Regions from separate parts of the Saccharopolyspora sp. NPDC002578 genome, predicted to be linked through region 1. Evidence: riboswitches for the same ligand, from Rfam matches in the RefSeq annotation. Region 1 holds a riboswitch; each other region holds the start of a gene.
The links. Region 1 has a riboswitch for cobalamin ahead of ACWD38_RS02210 (Rossmann-like domain-containing protein). Riboswitches for the same ligand answer to the same signal wherever they lie in the genome.
Positions count from the first base shown of each region.

Region 2: it holds a riboswitch for cobalamin, as region 1 does, so the genes downstream of both, metE (5-methyltetrahydropteroyltriglutamate--homocysteine S-methyltransferase) here and ACWD38_RS02210 (Rossmann-like domain-containing protein) in region 1, are expected to answer to the same signal.
Region 3: it holds a riboswitch for cobalamin, as region 1 does, so the genes downstream of both, ACWD38_RS15420 (ribonucleoside-diphosphate reductase subunit alpha) here and ACWD38_RS02210 (Rossmann-like domain-containing protein) in region 1, are expected to answer to the same signal.

Region 1 covers NZ_JBSFWJ010000002.1:132,143-137,656, reverse strand. The annotation lists gene ACWD38_RS02215 (class I SAM-dependent methyltransferase) at 1-577, shown strand, start outside; cobalamin riboswitch at 884-1,052, shown strand; gene ACWD38_RS02210 (Rossmann-like domain-containing protein) at 1,203-2,045, shown strand; gene ACWD38_RS02205 (PLP-dependent cysteine synthase family protein) at 2,042-3,145, shown strand; gene ACWD38_RS02200 (MFS transporter) at 3,142-4,407, shown strand; gene ACWD38_RS02195 (selenium-binding protein SBP56-related protein) at 4,474-5,514, shown strand, end outside.
Region 2 covers NZ_JBSFWJ010000006.1:16,167-21,680, forward strand. The annotation lists tRNA gene ACWD38_RS04950 (tRNA-Arg) at 186-259, opposite strand; gene ACWD38_RS04955 (FG-GAP repeat domain-containing protein) at 508-1,128, opposite strand; cobalamin riboswitch at 1,335-1,573, shown strand; gene metE (5-methyltetrahydropteroyltriglutamate--homocysteine S-methyltransferase) at 1,701-3,989, shown strand; gene ACWD38_RS04965 (TetR/AcrR family transcriptional regulator) at 4,108-4,722, opposite strand; gene ACWD38_RS04970 (SDR family oxidoreductase) at 5,034-5,514, shown strand, end outside.
Region 3 covers NZ_JBSFWJ010000028.1:17,503-23,016, forward strand. The annotation lists gene ACWD38_RS15405 (DeoR/GlpR family DNA-binding transcription regulator) at 1-328, opposite strand, end outside; gene ACWD38_RS15410 (helix-turn-helix domain-containing protein) at 536-1,912, shown strand; gene ACWD38_RS15415 (bifunctional metallophosphatase/5'-nucleotidase) at 1,915-3,618, opposite strand; cobalamin riboswitch at 3,827-4,053, shown strand; gene ACWD38_RS15420 (ribonucleoside-diphosphate reductase subunit alpha) at 4,176-5,514, shown strand, end outside.

The DNA.
Region 1 (5,514 bases):
CTGGGACCGGTCGGTCACGGCGTGGGACGAGGACGCCTACCTGCGGCGGAACCTGCGCCCGGCGCCGGGGCCGGTGCTGGACGTGGCCTGCGGCACCGGGCGCTGGACGCGGGTGCTGGCCGAGCAGGTCGGCCCGGACCGGGTGCTCGGCCTGGACTCGGCGGCGCCGTTGCTGGAGGTGGCGCGCGCGGCGGTCCCGGGCGTGCTGTTCACCGAGGGCGACGCGCGGGCGCTGCCGTTCCCGGACGCCTTCCTCGGCGCGGTGAACTGCTCCGACGCGCTGCACCTGCTGCCCGAGCCGCAGCGGGTGATCGCGGAAGTGGCGCGCTGCCTGCATCCGGCGGGCACCTTCACGGCGACCACCTACCGGCCGGGGACGCGCGCGTTCCAGCGCTACTTCCAGCGCTGCCACGAGCGGGTGTTCGGGCTGCGGTCGTTCGAACCGGAGACGATCGCCGAGGCGTTCGGGTCGGTCGGATTGGACGTGGTGGATTCCAGCGGGCCCGGCTCCTTCCTGTACCTCACCGCCCGCCGCCGGGCCGTCGGACGCGGCGGAATGGGAGCGGTGGCGGTCTGATCCGCGCTCCGGCGGAATTTCGCCCGGTTTTTTCCAGAATTGCCGGGAACCAATCCGGCCGACTATCCGACGGTCTCGGGCGCCTCGTTCCGCGGAGGCTCGGCCGAACGTCGCGCACGGCCCTTGCCGGAACACCGCGCGAGCATCCGCTCCGATGTTCCGGCAAGGGTCATCGACGTCATAGTTCTTTCGGCGGCGCCGGTTTTCCGGCGCTCATACCTGCGCGGACGCAGTTTCCGCGTGTCGTCGCTGCTGCGTTCCGACGTCCGGCGCACTTGACATTCCTCAGCGGGACTGCGAACTTTTCACCCGTTCAAGCGACGGTGTTCAGGAAGCCGGTGTGACTCCGGCGCGGTCCCGCCACTGTGAGTGGGGAGCCCGCCTCCACCCGTGCCACTGCCCGACAGGGTGGGAAGGCCGGAGGCCAGGGTTCTGATCCACGAGCCAGGACACTGGCATCGTCGTACCGATTCGTACGGGGTCGCGGAGCTCCGGAGGAGGTACGTGGTGCTGCGCATCGACGCATCGCGCCCGACGGGCGCAACTTTCCCCTCGGACCCTTGTGGTCTCCCCCGGGCGTAGCCCGCCTTCGATCGTCGCTGACCGGACCGGCTTCGGGAGACACGTGCGTCCTGTTCCTGCCACCACTGATCAGTCCTATTCGGACTCGTTGATCGAGTCCGCTCTGGCCGGCGCGTTCTGCGGCGCCGACGGGGGAACACCGCAGCAGACCACGGCCGCGGTGGCGTTCCTGACCGTGCAGGCCGCCCGGCACACCGGTCGCGGCACCGGCTACGTCAACACCGTGCTCAGCGTGCGGGTCGGCCCGGCCGTCGGTTCCTGCGCCGTGGAACCCGGCGCGCTCGACGAGCACGCGGTGCGCGACACCGTCGGGCGCAGCGTCGCCGAACTGCTGGCGCACCCGCTGCGCCCGGTCCGGGTGGCCGCGCTGGACGCCTACCTCACCGCGACCACTCCGCACGGCGCGCACCCGCTGGCCCGCCAGGTACGGGTCCCGGCGGGGGATTCGCTGGCGAAGTCGATGGCGCGGGCCCGCGCGGTGGCCGCGATCACCCGGGCCCCCGAGGGCGGCCGGGTGGCGGTGATCGGCGTGGTGAACTCGCTGCTCGCCGCGTTGCGGGAGCGCGGGCTGACCTGCGTTCCGTGCGACCTCAAGGGTGGCCGGACCGAGTGGGACGAGCCGATCCTGACCGACCACGCGGCCGCGATCGAGGGCGCCGACGCGGTGCTGGCCTCGGGAATGGTGCTCGGCAACGGCACGTTCGACGAGATCGCCGCGGCCTGCGCGGCGCGCGACCTGCCGCTGACCCTGTTCGCCCAGACCGGGGCCGCGGTGCTGCGGGAACTGCTCGGCGGCCCGGTGCAGGCGCTATCGGCGGAGCCGTACCCGTTCTTCTGGCTCTCCGGCGAGGAGACCACGATCCACACCTACGAGGCGCCGCGATGACCGGTCGGGCACCGGCCCGGTCCGAGTCGCCGCTGGACCTGATAGGCAACACCCCGCTGCTGCGCGTCACCACCCCGATCGCCTTCGAGCACCCGGGTTTCTGGGCGAAGCTGGAGGGCGTGGCGCCCGGCGGGATGAAGGCCAGGGCGGCGCACGCGATGCTGGCGGGCGCGCGCGAGCGCGGCGAGCTGCGCCCCGGCGGCACGGTCGTCGAATCCACCAGCGGCACCTTGGGGATCGGGCTGGCGTGCGTCGGGGCGGCCTGGGGGCATCCGGTGGTCGTCGTCGCCGACGACGAGCTCGACGACATGACCCGCGCCCTGCTCACCGCGTACGGCGTGCGGGTGGAGCTGGTGCGGTCGCCGCACCCGGTGGGCGGTTGGCAGCGCGCCCGGCTGGAGCGGGTGCGGGAGCTGATGGCGACGCTGCCCGACCCGTACTGGCCGGACCAGTACAACAACCCGGACAACGTCACCGGGTACCACGGGCTGGGCCGCGAACTGCTCGACCAGCTCGACGACGTCGAGGTCGTGGTGTGCAGCGTCGGCACCGGCGGTCACAGCGCCGGGATCGCGCAGGTGCTGCGCGAGCACCGTCCGGAGGCCCGCCTGGTCGGGGTCGACGCGGCGGGCTCCACGGTGTTCGGCGATCCGGCGGTGAAGCGCCTGATGCGCGGTCTGGGCAGCAGCATCCACCCGGGCAACGTGGACTACGCGGCGTTCGACGAAGTGCACTGGGTCGGGGCGGCGGAGGCCGTCGCGGGCTGCCGGCGGCTGGCTGCGGGGTCGTTCGCCACCGGTGGGTGGAGCACCGGCGCGGTCGCGCTGGTCGCGTCCTGGTGCGCGCGCGGACTGGGCTCCGACCGGGTGGCCGCCGTGTTCCCCGACGGGCCGCACCGGTACTGGCGGACGATCTACGACGCGGACTTCCACACCGCCCAGAACCTGCCCGATCCGGTCACCGAACCATCCGAAACGGACGGAATTCCGTCCGAAGTGGACAGCAAGACGAGTTGGAGGAGGTCGCGCAAGGTGGTCGATCCCTGCGCCCATCGCACCGCCGGTTCGGCGGGCTGCCCGGTCTGCGAGGTGCGGGAATGAACCGCGCCGCGTTCGCCAGGCTGTCCCCGGCCGCGAAGCTGCTGGTGATCAACCAGTTCGGCATCAACGTCGGCTTCTACATGCTGATGCCGTTCCTGGCCGCGTACATGAGCGGGAACCTCGGCTACGGCGCCGCCGTGGTCGGCCTGGTGCTCGGTGTCCGGAACCTGAGCCAGCAGGGCATGTTCCTGCTCGGCGGGACCGCCGCGGACCGGCTCGGCTGCCGCCCGATGATCATCGCGGGCTGCGCGTTGCGGGTGGTGTCGTTCGGCTTGTTCGCCGTGTTCACCTCGCTGCCGGGCCTGTTCGCCGCGGCGATCCTCACCGGGCTGGCCGGTGCGCTGTTCAACCCGGCGGTGCGCACCTACCTGATGCACGAGGCGGGGGAGCGGCGAGCCGAGGTGTTCGCCGTGTTCAACGTCTTCCAGCACGCGGGCACGCTGGTCGGGCCGCTGCTCGGCGCGGCCCTGCTGGCGGTGGACTTCCGCGTCATCGCGCTGGTGGCGTGCGTGGCGTTCGCGGTGCTCACCGCCGCGCAGCTGCTGGTGCTGCCGCACCGGGAGGTCGAGCCGCAGCAGCAGAGCGTGCTGGGCAGCTGGCGGGAAGTGGTGCTCAACCGCCGCTTCCTCGGCTTCACGCTGTCGTTGTCGGCGTACTTCGCGCTCTACAACCAGCTCTACCTGACGTTGCCGCTGGAGGCGCAGCGCGTGTCCGGCGCGGCGTGGTCGATCGCGGTGGTGTTCGGGGTGTCCACCGCGATCGGCGTGTTCGGCCAGGTCCGCATCACCGAGTGGTGCCGCCGGCGGTGGAGCTCCGGGCGGTCGATCGTGCTGGGCCTGTGCTGCATGGGCGGTTCGTTCGTGCCGCTGATGCTGGCGGCCCCGGTGCTGCCGGAGCGCCTCCCGGTGGCGGGCGCGCTCGGCACGGCGCTGGCGTTCGTGCCCGTGGTGATCGCGATCGTGCTGTTCACCGTCGGGCAGGCCATGACGAACCCGTTCGCGATGGAGCTGTTGCCCGAGATCGGCAGCGAACGGCTCGCGGGCACCTACTACGGCTTCTACTACCTGGTCTCCAGCCTGGTGGCGGCCGGGGTGAGCTGGCTGGCGGGTGCCCTGCTGGACGCGTTCGCCGAGCCGGGCGTGCGGTGGTTGCCGTGGCTGGCGCTGCTGCTGGTCGGCTTGGCGGGAGCCGGGGGCACCGCGCTCATGGAACGGCGCGGAGCGCTCGGCCGGGCGCGCCAGGAGCAGCCCACGACCGCGTGACGCGCTGGCGACCTCCCGTGCGGCGGTGTATCCCGTGGGCACCAGCCGACCACGGGAGGTCCCGGCATGACCGATCCGACGTTCTACCGCAGCCCCGCCGACGCGATCGCGGCGCCGCGCGAGGAAGTGGCCTACGTGGCGGCTTTCGACCGTTCCGCGAGCCGCCCGGACGCGATGGCGGTGCTCGACGTGAACCCGTCCTCGCCCGAGTACGGCCGGGTCGTGGGCTGGACCGAGATGCCCGGCACCGGTGACGAGTTGCACCACTTCGGGTGGAACGCGTGCAGCAGCGCGCTCCAGCACGAGGGCCACGACATGGCGGGGCTGGCGCGCCGCTACCTGATCGTGCCGGGCCTGCGCTCCTCGCGGTTGCACGTGCTCGACACCGTCCCGGACCCGAGGGCGCCGCGCCTGGTCAAGACGATCACGGCGGCGGAGCTCTCCGCGAAGGCCGGGTACTCCCGCCCGCACACGCTGCACTGCGGTCCGGACGGCGTGTTCCTCACCTGCCTCGGCGGCCGGGACGGCGCCGACGGGCCGGGCGGCATCGCGCTGCTGGACCACGACTCGTTCGACGTGCTGCGGGCGTGGGAGACCGATCGGGGTCCGCAGCGCCTCGCCTACGACGCCTGGTGGCACCTCAACCGCAACACCCTGATCAGCAGCGAGTGGGCAGCGCCGTCGCTCATCGAGGACGGTCTGGTGCCGGAGCGGCTGCTGGCCCACGAGTACGGCCACGCCCTGCACTTCTGGGACCTCGCGGCCGGCGCGCACCGGCAGCGCGTGGACCTGGGCGAGCAGCACCAGATGGTGCTGGAGCTGCGCCCGTCGCACGACCCGGAAGCGACCTGGGGCTTCGCCGGAGTGGTGGTCTCCACCGAGGACCTGTCGGCGTCGGTGTGGCGCTGGCACCTCGACGGCGAGAAGTGGCGGGCGGACAAGGTGATCACGGTGCCCGCCGCGCCCGCCGACCCGGACGCGCTGCCCCCGGCGTTGCGCCCGTTCGGCGCGGTACCACCGCTGATCACCGACATCGACCTGTCCGTCGACGACCGGTTCCTGTACGTGTCCTGCTGGGGGACCGGCGAGCTCAAGCAGTTCGACGTC
Region 2 (5,514 bases), on a different contig from region 1:
CCCGAAGCGGCACCCGCGAGACCGCGGATAGTCGAACGCCTCCGGTACCCTGATCCTACGCTTCTTCGGCGGCTCGCGGGTGATCCCGCTCCACCCACTACGCGCCACTACGTCGCGCAACCGGGGTAGGGTCCAGAGGTGATCTTGGTCGAGATTCTCCCCATCCCCGGTGACCGGTGAAAAGGCGCCCCCGGCAGGACTCGAACCTGCGACCTAAGGATTAGAAGTCCTTTGCTCTGTCCAGCTGAGCTACGAGGGCCCGCGCATCGCTCACGTGAGCTGCAGGAAGCAGGGTAACCGGCCTCTCCGTCGACAGTGGTACCGACGCCATCGGCGTTGCAGAGCCGGTATCGAACGGCAAGCTGATCGACAACTCAGCCCTGGAACAGACCCCGCGACGGGCGCTCGAAGCCCTTGAACGGTCACAAAGGAGTCACGGCCGCGCGATCGGCGGAGATGCGCCGGGGCCGCCGCGCCGCAATCCGGCACGACGGCCCCGGCGTCCGGTCACGCGCAGGTGCCGGGCTCCACGACCAGCACCGGGTCGTCCTGGCCGACCCCGGCGAACGGGTATTCGTCGACCGGGGTGGCCACGCCGTCTCGCACGTCGTAGGCGACGCGCTTGCCGTCGTAGGCGGGCTCGGCCGTCTGGCTCTCGTTCGACGCCGCGAGGGTGATCAGCACGCGGCCGTCCGACCCGGCCGGGGCGCACTCGTAGCCGAGCCGCGCGGCGACGCCGCCACCTTCGTTGATCTTGAGCGGCCGACCGTCCTGAGTGGTCATCTCGCGCGGGGCGCCGTCGGCGCCGAGATCCCAGACGCCGAACCACTCGGTGTTCGCCCCGACGGACTCGCTCACCAGCAGTTCCTGCTTGCCGTCGTGGTTGACGTCGAGCACCCGCATGGGCCGCGTACCGGCGTAGGCGTCACCGGTCAGCGTCGCCTCGGTGACGCGTCCGTCCACTGTGAACTTGAGGACCTGCCGCGAGCCGTCACCGACGGCGGCCAGCGTCGCGGTGTCCGGCGTCCCATCACCGTTCAAGTCCACTGTGGACGTATCGGTCGAATCCGCGGTGGCGACGCCGAACGGGGCCAGGGCCATCGCCGCGGCCAACGCGCCGATGCTCACGGTTGCTCGAATTCCGTTGATCCCCACAGTTTTCTCCCTCTCGAATCCACCTGCTCGGCAGGACGGGAACCGCTCCCCCCACCTGTCCTGAAGACGCTCCCGAGCGCCGCGGGTTGCCCGCCGGGCCGGGAAATCCTCGCGTGCGCGGCCACGTGCACGCCGGGTGACCGGGACGTCAAGGCCTTGTCTTCCCGCCAGAAGCAAGTAGCCTCCGAAGTGCTGGTGGTTCGCACAGCTCTGCGAAAGCGGCGCTGCGCGAGGCAAGAGGGAACCCGGTGCGAATCCGGGACTGCCCCGCAGCGGTGAGTGGGAACGAACGCCGTCACCGGTCTGAGAAGACCGGTCACAGCACTGGGCGCGAGCTCGGGAAGCGACGGCCAGTAGGAACCCCGGTCCTCCGGGAACGCCCACGAGTCCGAAGACCTGCCGCCGGTGCGCGCGTCCACGCGACGCGCGCTGTTGCGAGGTCTCGCGGGAGGACCTGGTCGACGAGTCGCCGTCCGCGGCGACGGGTGCCGATCACGCCTGCCCGAACCTCGCAGAACTGTCGTCCAGCTCGCGAGGAGAGAGCGTTGACCAGCACCATCGGATCCACCGTGCTCGGGTATCCCAGGATCGGACCGAACCGGGAACTGAAACGGGCACTGGAGAACTACTGGAAGTCCCGCATCGGTGAGCCGGAGCTGCGCGAAGTCGCCCGCACGCTGCGCACCGACGCGTGGCGCTCGCTGCGCGATGCCGGTCTGGACTCCGTGCCGGGGAACACTTCCTCCTACTACGACCAGGTTCTCGACGCCGCCGTCACCTTCGGCGCGGTACCGCCCCGCTTCGCGGAGCTGGGGCTGAGCCCGCTCGACACCTACTTCGCGATGGCGCGCGGCGTGGAATCCGCGCCACCGCTGGAGATGACTAAGTGGTTCGACACGAACTACCACTACATCGTGCCGGAGATCGGCCCGGAGACCGCGTTCCGGCTGTCCGACCAGACCGTGGTGGACCAGTACCACGAAGCCGCTGAGCTGGGCGTCAAGACCCGCCCGGTCGTGGTCGGCCCGCTGACGTTCCTGCTGCTGTCGAAGCCGCGGGACGGCGCGCCCGCGTCGTTCCGGCCGCTGGACAAGGTCGACGAGCTCGTCTCGGCCTACGCGGAACTGCTGGGCGAGCTGCACCGCGCGGGCGTGGAGTGGGTCCAGCTGGACGAACCGGCGTTCGCCGCGGACCGCTCGCAGGCCGACCTGGACGCGCTGCGCACCGCCTACCGCAGGCTCGGCGAGCTCGCGCAGCGCCCGAAGATCCTGGTCGCCTCCTACTTCGGCGACCTCGGCGATGCGCTGGGCGTGCTGGCGTCCTCGCCGGTCGAAGCGCTCGGCGTGGACCTCGTCGCAGGTCAACGCACCGTCGACGAACTGCCGTCGGTCTCCGGGCTCCGGGACAAGACGCTGGTCGCGGGCCTGGTCGACGGCCGCAACATCTGGCGCACCGACCTGGACGGGGCGCTGGCGAAAGCGGCGACGCTGCTGGGCCTCGCGGGCGAGGTGGCCGTGAGCACCTCGTGCTCGCTGCTGCACGTGCCCTACGACGTCGAAGCCGAGACCGACATCGACCCGCAGGTGAAGTCGTGGCTGGCGTTCGCGGCGCAGAAGGTCGACGAGGTCGTCGTCCTCGACCGCGCGCTGCACCAGGGCCGCGACTCGGTGTCCGAGCAGCTGGAGGACGGCCGCCGGCGCATCGCGGACCGGGCGAACGCCGAACGGGTGCGCAACGACCGGGTGCAGGCCCGGCTCACCGCGCTCAAACCCGAGCACGCCCAGCGCGGGGACTACGCGAAACGGCTCGCCGCGCAGCGGAAATCGCTGCGCCTGCCGCCGCTGCCGACGACGACGATCGGCTCCTTCCCGCAGACCACCGACGTGCGCAAGGCTCGCGCCGCACTGCGCTCCGGCAGCATCGACCAGGCCACCTACAAGCAGCGGATGCGGGACGAGATCGAACGCGTCATCCGGCTGCAGGAAGACCTGGGCCTCGACGTGCTGGTGCACGGCGAGCCGGAGCGCAACGACATGGTGCAGTACTTCTCCGAGCACCTGGACGGATTCGTGAGCACCCACAACGGCTGGGTGCAGTCCTACGGGTCGCGCTGCGTGCGCCCGCCGATCCTGTTCGGCGACGTGTCCCGGCCCGAGCCGATCACGGTGGACTGGGCGAAGTACGCGCAGCGGCTCACCGAGAAACCGGTGAAGGGCATGCTGACCGGACCGGTCACCATCCTCGCCTGGTCGTTCGTGCGCGACGACCAGCCGTTGGGCGACACCGCGCGGCAGGTCGCGCTCGCCATCCGGGACGAGGTCAAGGACTTGGAGAACGCGGGCATCCGGGTGATCCAGGTCGACGAGCCCGCGCTGCGCGAACTGCTGCCGCTGCGTTCCGCCGCGCACCAGGACTACCTGGACTGGGCGGTGGAATCGTTCCGCCTCGCCACCTCCGGCATCGCCGAGAGCACCCAGATCCACACCCACCTGTGCTACTCGGAGTTCGGCGACGTGATCAACGCGATCGTGGCGCTGGACGCGGACGTGACGAGCATCGAGGCGGCCCGCTCGCGCATGGAGGTGCTCGACGACCTCAACGCGGTCGGGTTCGCCCGCGGGGTCGGGCCGGGCGTGTACGACATCCACTCGCCGCGCGTCCCGGAAGCCGGGGAGGTCACCGACCTGCTGAAGGCGGCGCTGGCGGCGGTGCCCGCGGAACGCCTGTGGGTCAACCCGGACTGCGGTCTCAAGACCCGCGGCTACGCGGAGGTGGAGACCGCGCTCAAGAACGTGATCAGCGCGACGGAGGCCGTGCGCCCGGCCTCCGGCTGATCCGAAGCCGGGGGCGGTAGTCGTTCCCACCGCTCCCGCCCCCGGCACCCCTCGTGCGGCCCCGTCCGGTCAACCGGACGGGGCCGTTCCCTTCTCGCGCCGCTCGGATCCGGGTGGCTCACCCTGTTCGCGGGCGGGGCGGAATCTCCAGCCATCGCAGCGCTTCGTCGGTCGCGGCCACGGCGTCGCCGCGCGCCCCGCCCTCGCTCCAGGCGACGAGCGCCGCGAACGTCGCCGCCTGGTAGCCGCTCGCGACGGCCGTCGCGGCCGCCCGGGTGATCTCGGGGACGCGCCCGGCGATGTACCCGGCGAGTTCCTCGATCCACGGCCGGTAGGCGGCTCCGGCGGAACCGGCGATCTCCTCCTGCGCGTAGACGACGCGCACCCAATCGACACCGGCGGACGCCAGCATCGGGTCGTGCGAGACCGAGGCCAGGACGCTCCGCCGGACCGCGTCGCCGACGGGGAGGTCGTCCGGCGTGGCGCGCAACGCCTCGCGGAGCCGCTTCGTGGCGGCGGGCACGCCGACCCACGCGATCTCGGACTTGCGGGAGAAGTGCCGGACGAGCGTGCGCACGCTGACCCCGGTCGCCTCCGCGATGTCGCTCCAGCCGACCGCGTCGTAACCGTGCTCGGTCCAGAGCCGGAACGTGGCCGTGGCGACCGCACCGCGATCGAGCACCGTCGGGCGACCGCGGCGGGGAGCGGGACCGCCCGCATCGGTGGTGGACATCGCCCGGAGGATAACCGAACCATTGTTTTTGTCTCAGTGAGCCAATAAGGTGTCGGGAGTCCTCGCAGTCTGTTGATCGGTGTCTCGTCAGTGGCGCAGCCACTGAGCAGTGACCGGCTTGAGCAACACGACCACCGGCGGGTCCTCAGCGGCTTCCTCGCGAAGACAGCGATTTCGCCGTGTAGGGCTGCCACACGAGAAATCGCGGCCACACCAGGAAAACGGGCAGCGCGGAAGCCGCTGAGCGACCAGCTACGCAGGTCATGCGGAAAGGGGCCCGCAGTGTCGTCGCACCGGCAGGGAGGTGGGTCATGGGCGTGCACGCCGTGACCGGATCCGCGTCCGGCATGGGAAAGGCCGCGGCCGACAAGCTTCGCGCCGCGGGCCACACCGTCATCGGGGTCGACGTCGAAGAAGCCGACGTCCCCGCCGACCTCTCGACACCGGAAGGCCGGCGCGCGGCGGCGGCAGGTGTGCTGCGCGCGGCGGGCGGGCGCCTCGACGGTGCCGTCCTCGCCGCAGGACTGGGGCCGGCTCCCGGCAGCGGACCGGCGGTCGCCCAGGTCAACTACTTCGGCGTCGTCGAGCTGCTCGAAGCCTGGCGGCCCGCTCTCGCCGCGGCGGAGAAGGCCAAGGTGGTCGTGTTCTCCAGCAACGCCACGACGACCACCCCGCTGGTCCCGCGCCGCACGATCACCGCCTTCCTCGACGGCGACCCGGAGAAGGCGATCCGCAGCGTCAGGCACTTCGGCCGAGCCGCCCCGCTGATGATCTACGCCGCGTCGAAGCTCG
Region 3 (5,514 bases), on a different contig from region 1:
TGTTCGCCATCCGGGCCACCGTGGTGCCCGCGTCGAGCAGGATGGCGCCTTCCTCCGGCACGAGCTCCAGCGCCGCCTTGGCGATGCGGTTCTTCTCCGCGGTCATCACCGAGTCCCTGGCGGGCACGTTCGGCTCGAAACCCAAGCGCTCCACCGGGATCGCGCCACCGTGCACCCGGCGCAGCACGCCGCGGCGTTCGAGCACGGTGAGGTCGCGGCGCACGGTTTCGGTGGTCATGTCGAAGCGGGTCGCGAGCGCTGCGACGTCGACCCGGCCTTCCTTGCGGGCCAGCTCCAGAATCGCCCAATGCCGTTCTTCGGCGTACATGACCGCTTCGCTCTCCCGCCGTGAGATCCCCCGGTCCGGCGGAGATTACCGGCGCCGAGCACGCGGGCACAATGCTCGGATGTGGTTTCTTGTTGCTTTGCTTGGCGTTCGCCGGGGCGCTGCGGGGTTGCGAAGCGCGGGAGATCCGATCCGGTGATCTTTTTACTCTCCGCATTCGGATGATCACATTAAGTATAGGGTGGCCCGGTGCCAACTGAGGACATCCCGTCGGCGGTCTGGCGGTGCGCCGAGGTCCGCGACGCCCTCGCAGTGCGCGACATCGGCACCGTCTACCGCGCGTTGCGCGCGCACGGCGTCTCGCAGAGCCGCATCGCCCAGCTCACCGGGCAGGCGCAGAGCGAGGTCAGCGATGTGCTCAACGGGCGCGCGGTGCGCAGCTACGAACTGCTGTCCCGGATCGCCACCGGGCTCGGCATCCCGCGCGGCTGGATGGGACTCGCCGGCGAGCAGCGGCCCGCGACCACCGAGCGCGGCGCCTCCGACGTCGCGCCGGACGAGGAGGACGAGCAGACCAAGCGCCGCAAGTTCTTGTCCTACGCCGGTTCCCTCGTGCTCGGCTCCCACTCGGAACCGGCCGAATCCGCGCTCCGGCTGCCCGCCGAGCTGCGGTACCCCGACCTCCTGCGCACCCCGCCCGGCCGGGTCGGCGCGTCGGACGTGGCGGCGCTGGACGAGCTGATCGGCTCACTGCGCAGGATCGACCAGCGCTACGGCGGAGTCGGGCAGTACGGCACCGTCGCCGCCGCGACCCGGCGCGCCGAGCTGATGCTGGAGTCCTCGATGCGCGAGGGCGTCCGCTCCGAGCTGCTGGCGACCTTGTGCAAGCTGCACGCCACCGCGGGCTGGACCGCCGTGGAGAACGGGCTGCTGGCCAGCGGGCACGAACACTTCGGGCGGGCGCTGGACTTCGGCCGCGACGGCGCCGACCCGCTGGCGATCGCCCGGACGCTCTACGCCGCGGGCCGCGCCGAGCTGCACTTCGGGGACGCGAACTCGGCGTTGAAGCTGTTCCAGCTCGGGTCGATCCGCGCCGAATCCTCGGCGCTGGTGAGTTCGGTGCTGCAGCTCAACTCCGCGTGGGCCGCCGCGCAAGGAGAACGCGGCGACTCGGTGCGCCGCCTGCTCGACCACGGCCGCGGGCTGCACGCGGCGGCGAAGATCGACGCGGACTACCCGCTGTTCCGCTGGTTCGGCGAGGCGGACCTGCTGGGCATGACCGGGTCGATACAGCTCGCGATGGGCGAGTTCGAATCCGCCGCGCTGCACCTGTCCCGCGCCGTGGCCGCGCGCGCACCGGGCGAGGTGCGCTCGGCGGTGTTCGAGCTGGCGAGCCTCGCCGAGGCGAAGTTCGCCCTCGGCGACCACGGTGCCGCGATCCGCCACGGCCGCCGTTCGGTGCTGCTCGCGGGCGGCGTGCGCAGCGCGCGGCTGCACGGCCGCCTCGCCGGGCTGCGGGCCCGGTGCGCGGAGATCGCGAACTCCCGGCACCCCTGGCACGACTGCGCGGAGGAACTCGCGCAGGGCATAGATTCGGTGATCGCGCCCCGCGCCGTGCGCCGGTGACGTCAGTCCGTCGCGGTGATCCGGTCCGGTGCCGGTGGGACGACGCCGGGGTGGGCGGCGAAGTAGCCGAGCAGGGCGTCGAGGTCCACGGGACCACCGGTGACGTCGGTGCCTTCGGCGAAACCGGTGAAGCCGTCGCCGCCCGCCGCCAGGAAGTTGTTCACCGCTACCCGGTACAGGGCGTCGGGAGCGACCGGTTCGCCGTGCAGCGTCAGCCCGGACACCTTCGAGCCGATCGGCGCGGACTCGGAGTACTCGTAGTGCACTCCTGCCGAGACCTGCAGGATCGTGGCGCCCTCCGGTGTCCACTGCTGTTCCAGCACGTTCTTGAGCTGCGCGCCGGTGAGCGTGATCGTCTGCATGATGTTGCCGAACGGCTGCACCGCGAACGCCTCGCCGTAGGTGACCACGCCGTCGCCCTCACCCGCCGGGGAGGAGGCGTGCGGCAGGTCGGCGCGGACGCCGCCGGGGTTGGTGAGGGCCAGCTGCGCGCCACCGGCCGCGGTCGACTCCAGCTGGGCGTCCGCGATCACGCTGCCGAGCGCGGATTCCCCGGACGGCGCGGCGGCCTTGAGCAGGTCACCGGTGATCGTCCCGACGGCGCGGTTCGCGATCGGCGCGGCCTTCTCCCGCGCTTCCTCCACCAGCGCGACGGTCTCCGCGTCGGGTGCGATGTCGCGGGTGACGATCTCGTTGCGCGCCGAGCTCCGCTCCCGCACCACGTCGCGGGTGGCGCGGTCGATGCTCAGGTCGAGCACCGAGAGCAACCGGCCGAACGAGGCTCCTTGCACGACGGGGCGCGGCGCCCCGGCCGGGTCGGTGGCGGTGCAGTTGTACTGCTGGTGGCTGTGCGCGCTGAACACGGCGTCGACCTTCGGCGAGGCTTCGGTGGCGATGCGCGTCGCCGGGCCGCCCGGTTCGAGCTCGCAGGAGTCCGGTCCGCCGCCGGTGGCCTCGTCGCCCTGGTGCAGCAGCACGACCTGCGCCTTGATGCCGAAGCGGTCGAGCGCGTCGGCGGTGCGGTCGATGGCGGCGACCTCCTCGCCGAACCGCAGTCCTTCGACGGCCTCCGGGCTCACCACGCTCGGCAGTTCCTCCAAGGTGGCCCCGATGACGCCGATCGGCACGCCGCCGGAGACCTGCACGGTGAACGGCAGCAGCGCCGGGGAACCGTCCTCGAAGGACACGTTCGCGCCGAGGTACGGGAAGTGCGCGCCCTCGAAGGAATCCCGGAACCGGCAGCCGTCCTCCGGGTGGCAGCCACCGCTCTGCAACCGCTGCAGTTCCGCGTAGCCCTCGTCGAACTCGTGGTTGCCGACGACGTGCGCGCGCACGTCCTGCGAGTTGAGGAATTCGACGGTGGGTTCGTCGTGGAACAGCGCGGAGTTCACCGGGGAGGCGCCGACGCTGTCGCCCGCCGAGAGCACCAGCGAGTTCGGCGCCTGCGCGCGCAGCCGGTCGAGGTGCGCGGCGAGGTAGGCCGCTCCCCCGGCTTCGACGACGGAGCCGTCGGGCAGCTCGACCTCGCCGGAGGAGCCGGTGGGCGGTTCGAGGTTGCCGTGCAGGTCGTTGAAGGTGATCAGCCGCACGTCGGTGGTGTCCGGTCGCGGCGGCGCCTGCCCGGCGGCGGCGCCGGGGACCATCGCGGCGGTGGCCAGGGCGGTGGCGACGACGGCGAGTCCGCGTCGCACGCGGGAGGCGCGCATGATCGGAGTTCCTTCCGGACCGGTGATCTCGGAACAGGAGTCTGCCCGAACGACGGCCGCGACCACCAGCGAATCCGCATCACACACCGCTTCGGACTTGGTCCCGCACGAACCTCGCGCTCCCCGTCCGGGTGATGCGTGCGACATCAACAAGTCTTCCGCCACGCCGACGATGATGGGGTCCGGATCAGCGCCGAACGCTAGATGTAGTGTGGCGCCCGCTGATGGTTCACCGGGATCGCCCGGTGTGACAACAGGGAACCCGGTGCGAGTCCGGGACTGCCCCGCAGCGGTGAACGGGAACGACCGCCGTCACCACCTCCAGAGGTGGTGCAGCACTGAGCGCGATGCTCGGGAAGCGACGGCCAGTAGGTCCGGCGTCGAGGACGCCGGGTGCCCGTGAGTCCGAAGACCTGCCATCGGTGCGCGCACGAGGGGTGCGCGCCGTCCGGGACCTCGCGGGAGGGTCGCGGGACGAGCGGTGCCGTGCGCGCCGCGGTCCTCGCACGCTCCGAGCCGTCCCGGGCAGGTGTCCGAGCTTGCGAGGGAGAGAGCCAGTGACCGAGTCCACGACCCGGCCGTCAGCAGCCACCGCGGTACCCGCGGGAGTGCGGGTGCTGCGGCGCGACGGGACCGTTTCCGGTTGGGACGAAACGAAGATCTCCGTGGCGCTGACCAAGGCGTTCCTGGCGGCCGAGGGGGATTCGGCCGCCTCGTCGTCGAGGCTGCACCAGGTCGTCGCGGAGTTGTCGGAGCAGGCCGCGCGCGGAGTGCTGCGCCACGCCGGCCCCGAGGGCCTGGTGCACATCGAGCAGATCCAGGACGCGGTGGAGCTCGCGCTGATGCGCGGCGGCCACCACGGCGTCGCCCGCGCCTACGTGCTCTACCGGGAGCAGCACGCCCAGGCCCGCGAGACCCCGGAGCAGGCCGCGGACACCGCGCCGGAGCTGGCGATGACGCGCCCGGACGGCATCCGCGTGCCGCTGGACTGGGCCCGGGTGTCGACCGTCGTCGAGCAGGCCTGCTCCGGGTTGTCCGATGTGGACGCGGATCGGGTGCTGCGGGAGGTCCGGCGCAACGTCTACGACGGCATCGGCTCCGCCGAGCTCGCCGAGTCGCTGACGATGGCCGCCCGCACCTTCGTCGAGGGCGAACCGAACTACTCGCTGGTCACGGCGCGGCTGCTGCTGGACAAGCTGCGCCGGGAGGCGTTGAGCTTCGTCGCGGACGAGCCCGCCGAGGCCGACCAGGTGCAGATGCGGGACCGCTACGCCGGTTACTTCGCCGACTACGTGCGCCGCGGCATCGAGCTGGAGCAGCTGGACCCGGAGCTGGCGCGGTTCGACCTGGCCCGGCTGGGCGCCGCGCTGGACGCGGACCGCGACATCGCGTTCGGCTTCCTCGGCCTGCAGACCCTCTACGACCGCTACCTGCTGCACGAGCAGGGCGTGCGGTTCGAGCTGCCGCAGGCGTTCCTGATGCGGGTCGCGATGGGCCTGTCGCTGCGCGAGGACGACCGCGAGGCGCGCGCCGTCGAGTTCTACGACCTGCTGTCGTCGTTCGACTTCATGTGCTCGACGCCGACCTTGTTCAACTCGGGCACGACGCGCCCGCAGCTGTCGTCCTGCTTCCTGACCACGGTGGACGACGACCTGCACGGGATCTTCCACGGCATCAGCAACAACGCGCTGCTGTCGAAGTACGCGGGCGGTCTCGGCAACGACTGGACCCCGGTCCGGGGCACCGGCGCGCACATCAAGGGCACCAACGGTTCCTCGCAGGGCGTGGTGCCGTTCCTGAAGATCGCCAACGACACGGCGGTCGCGGTGAACCAGGGCGGCAAGCGCAAGGGCGCGGTGTGCGCGTACCTGGAGACCTGGCACGTGGACATCGAGG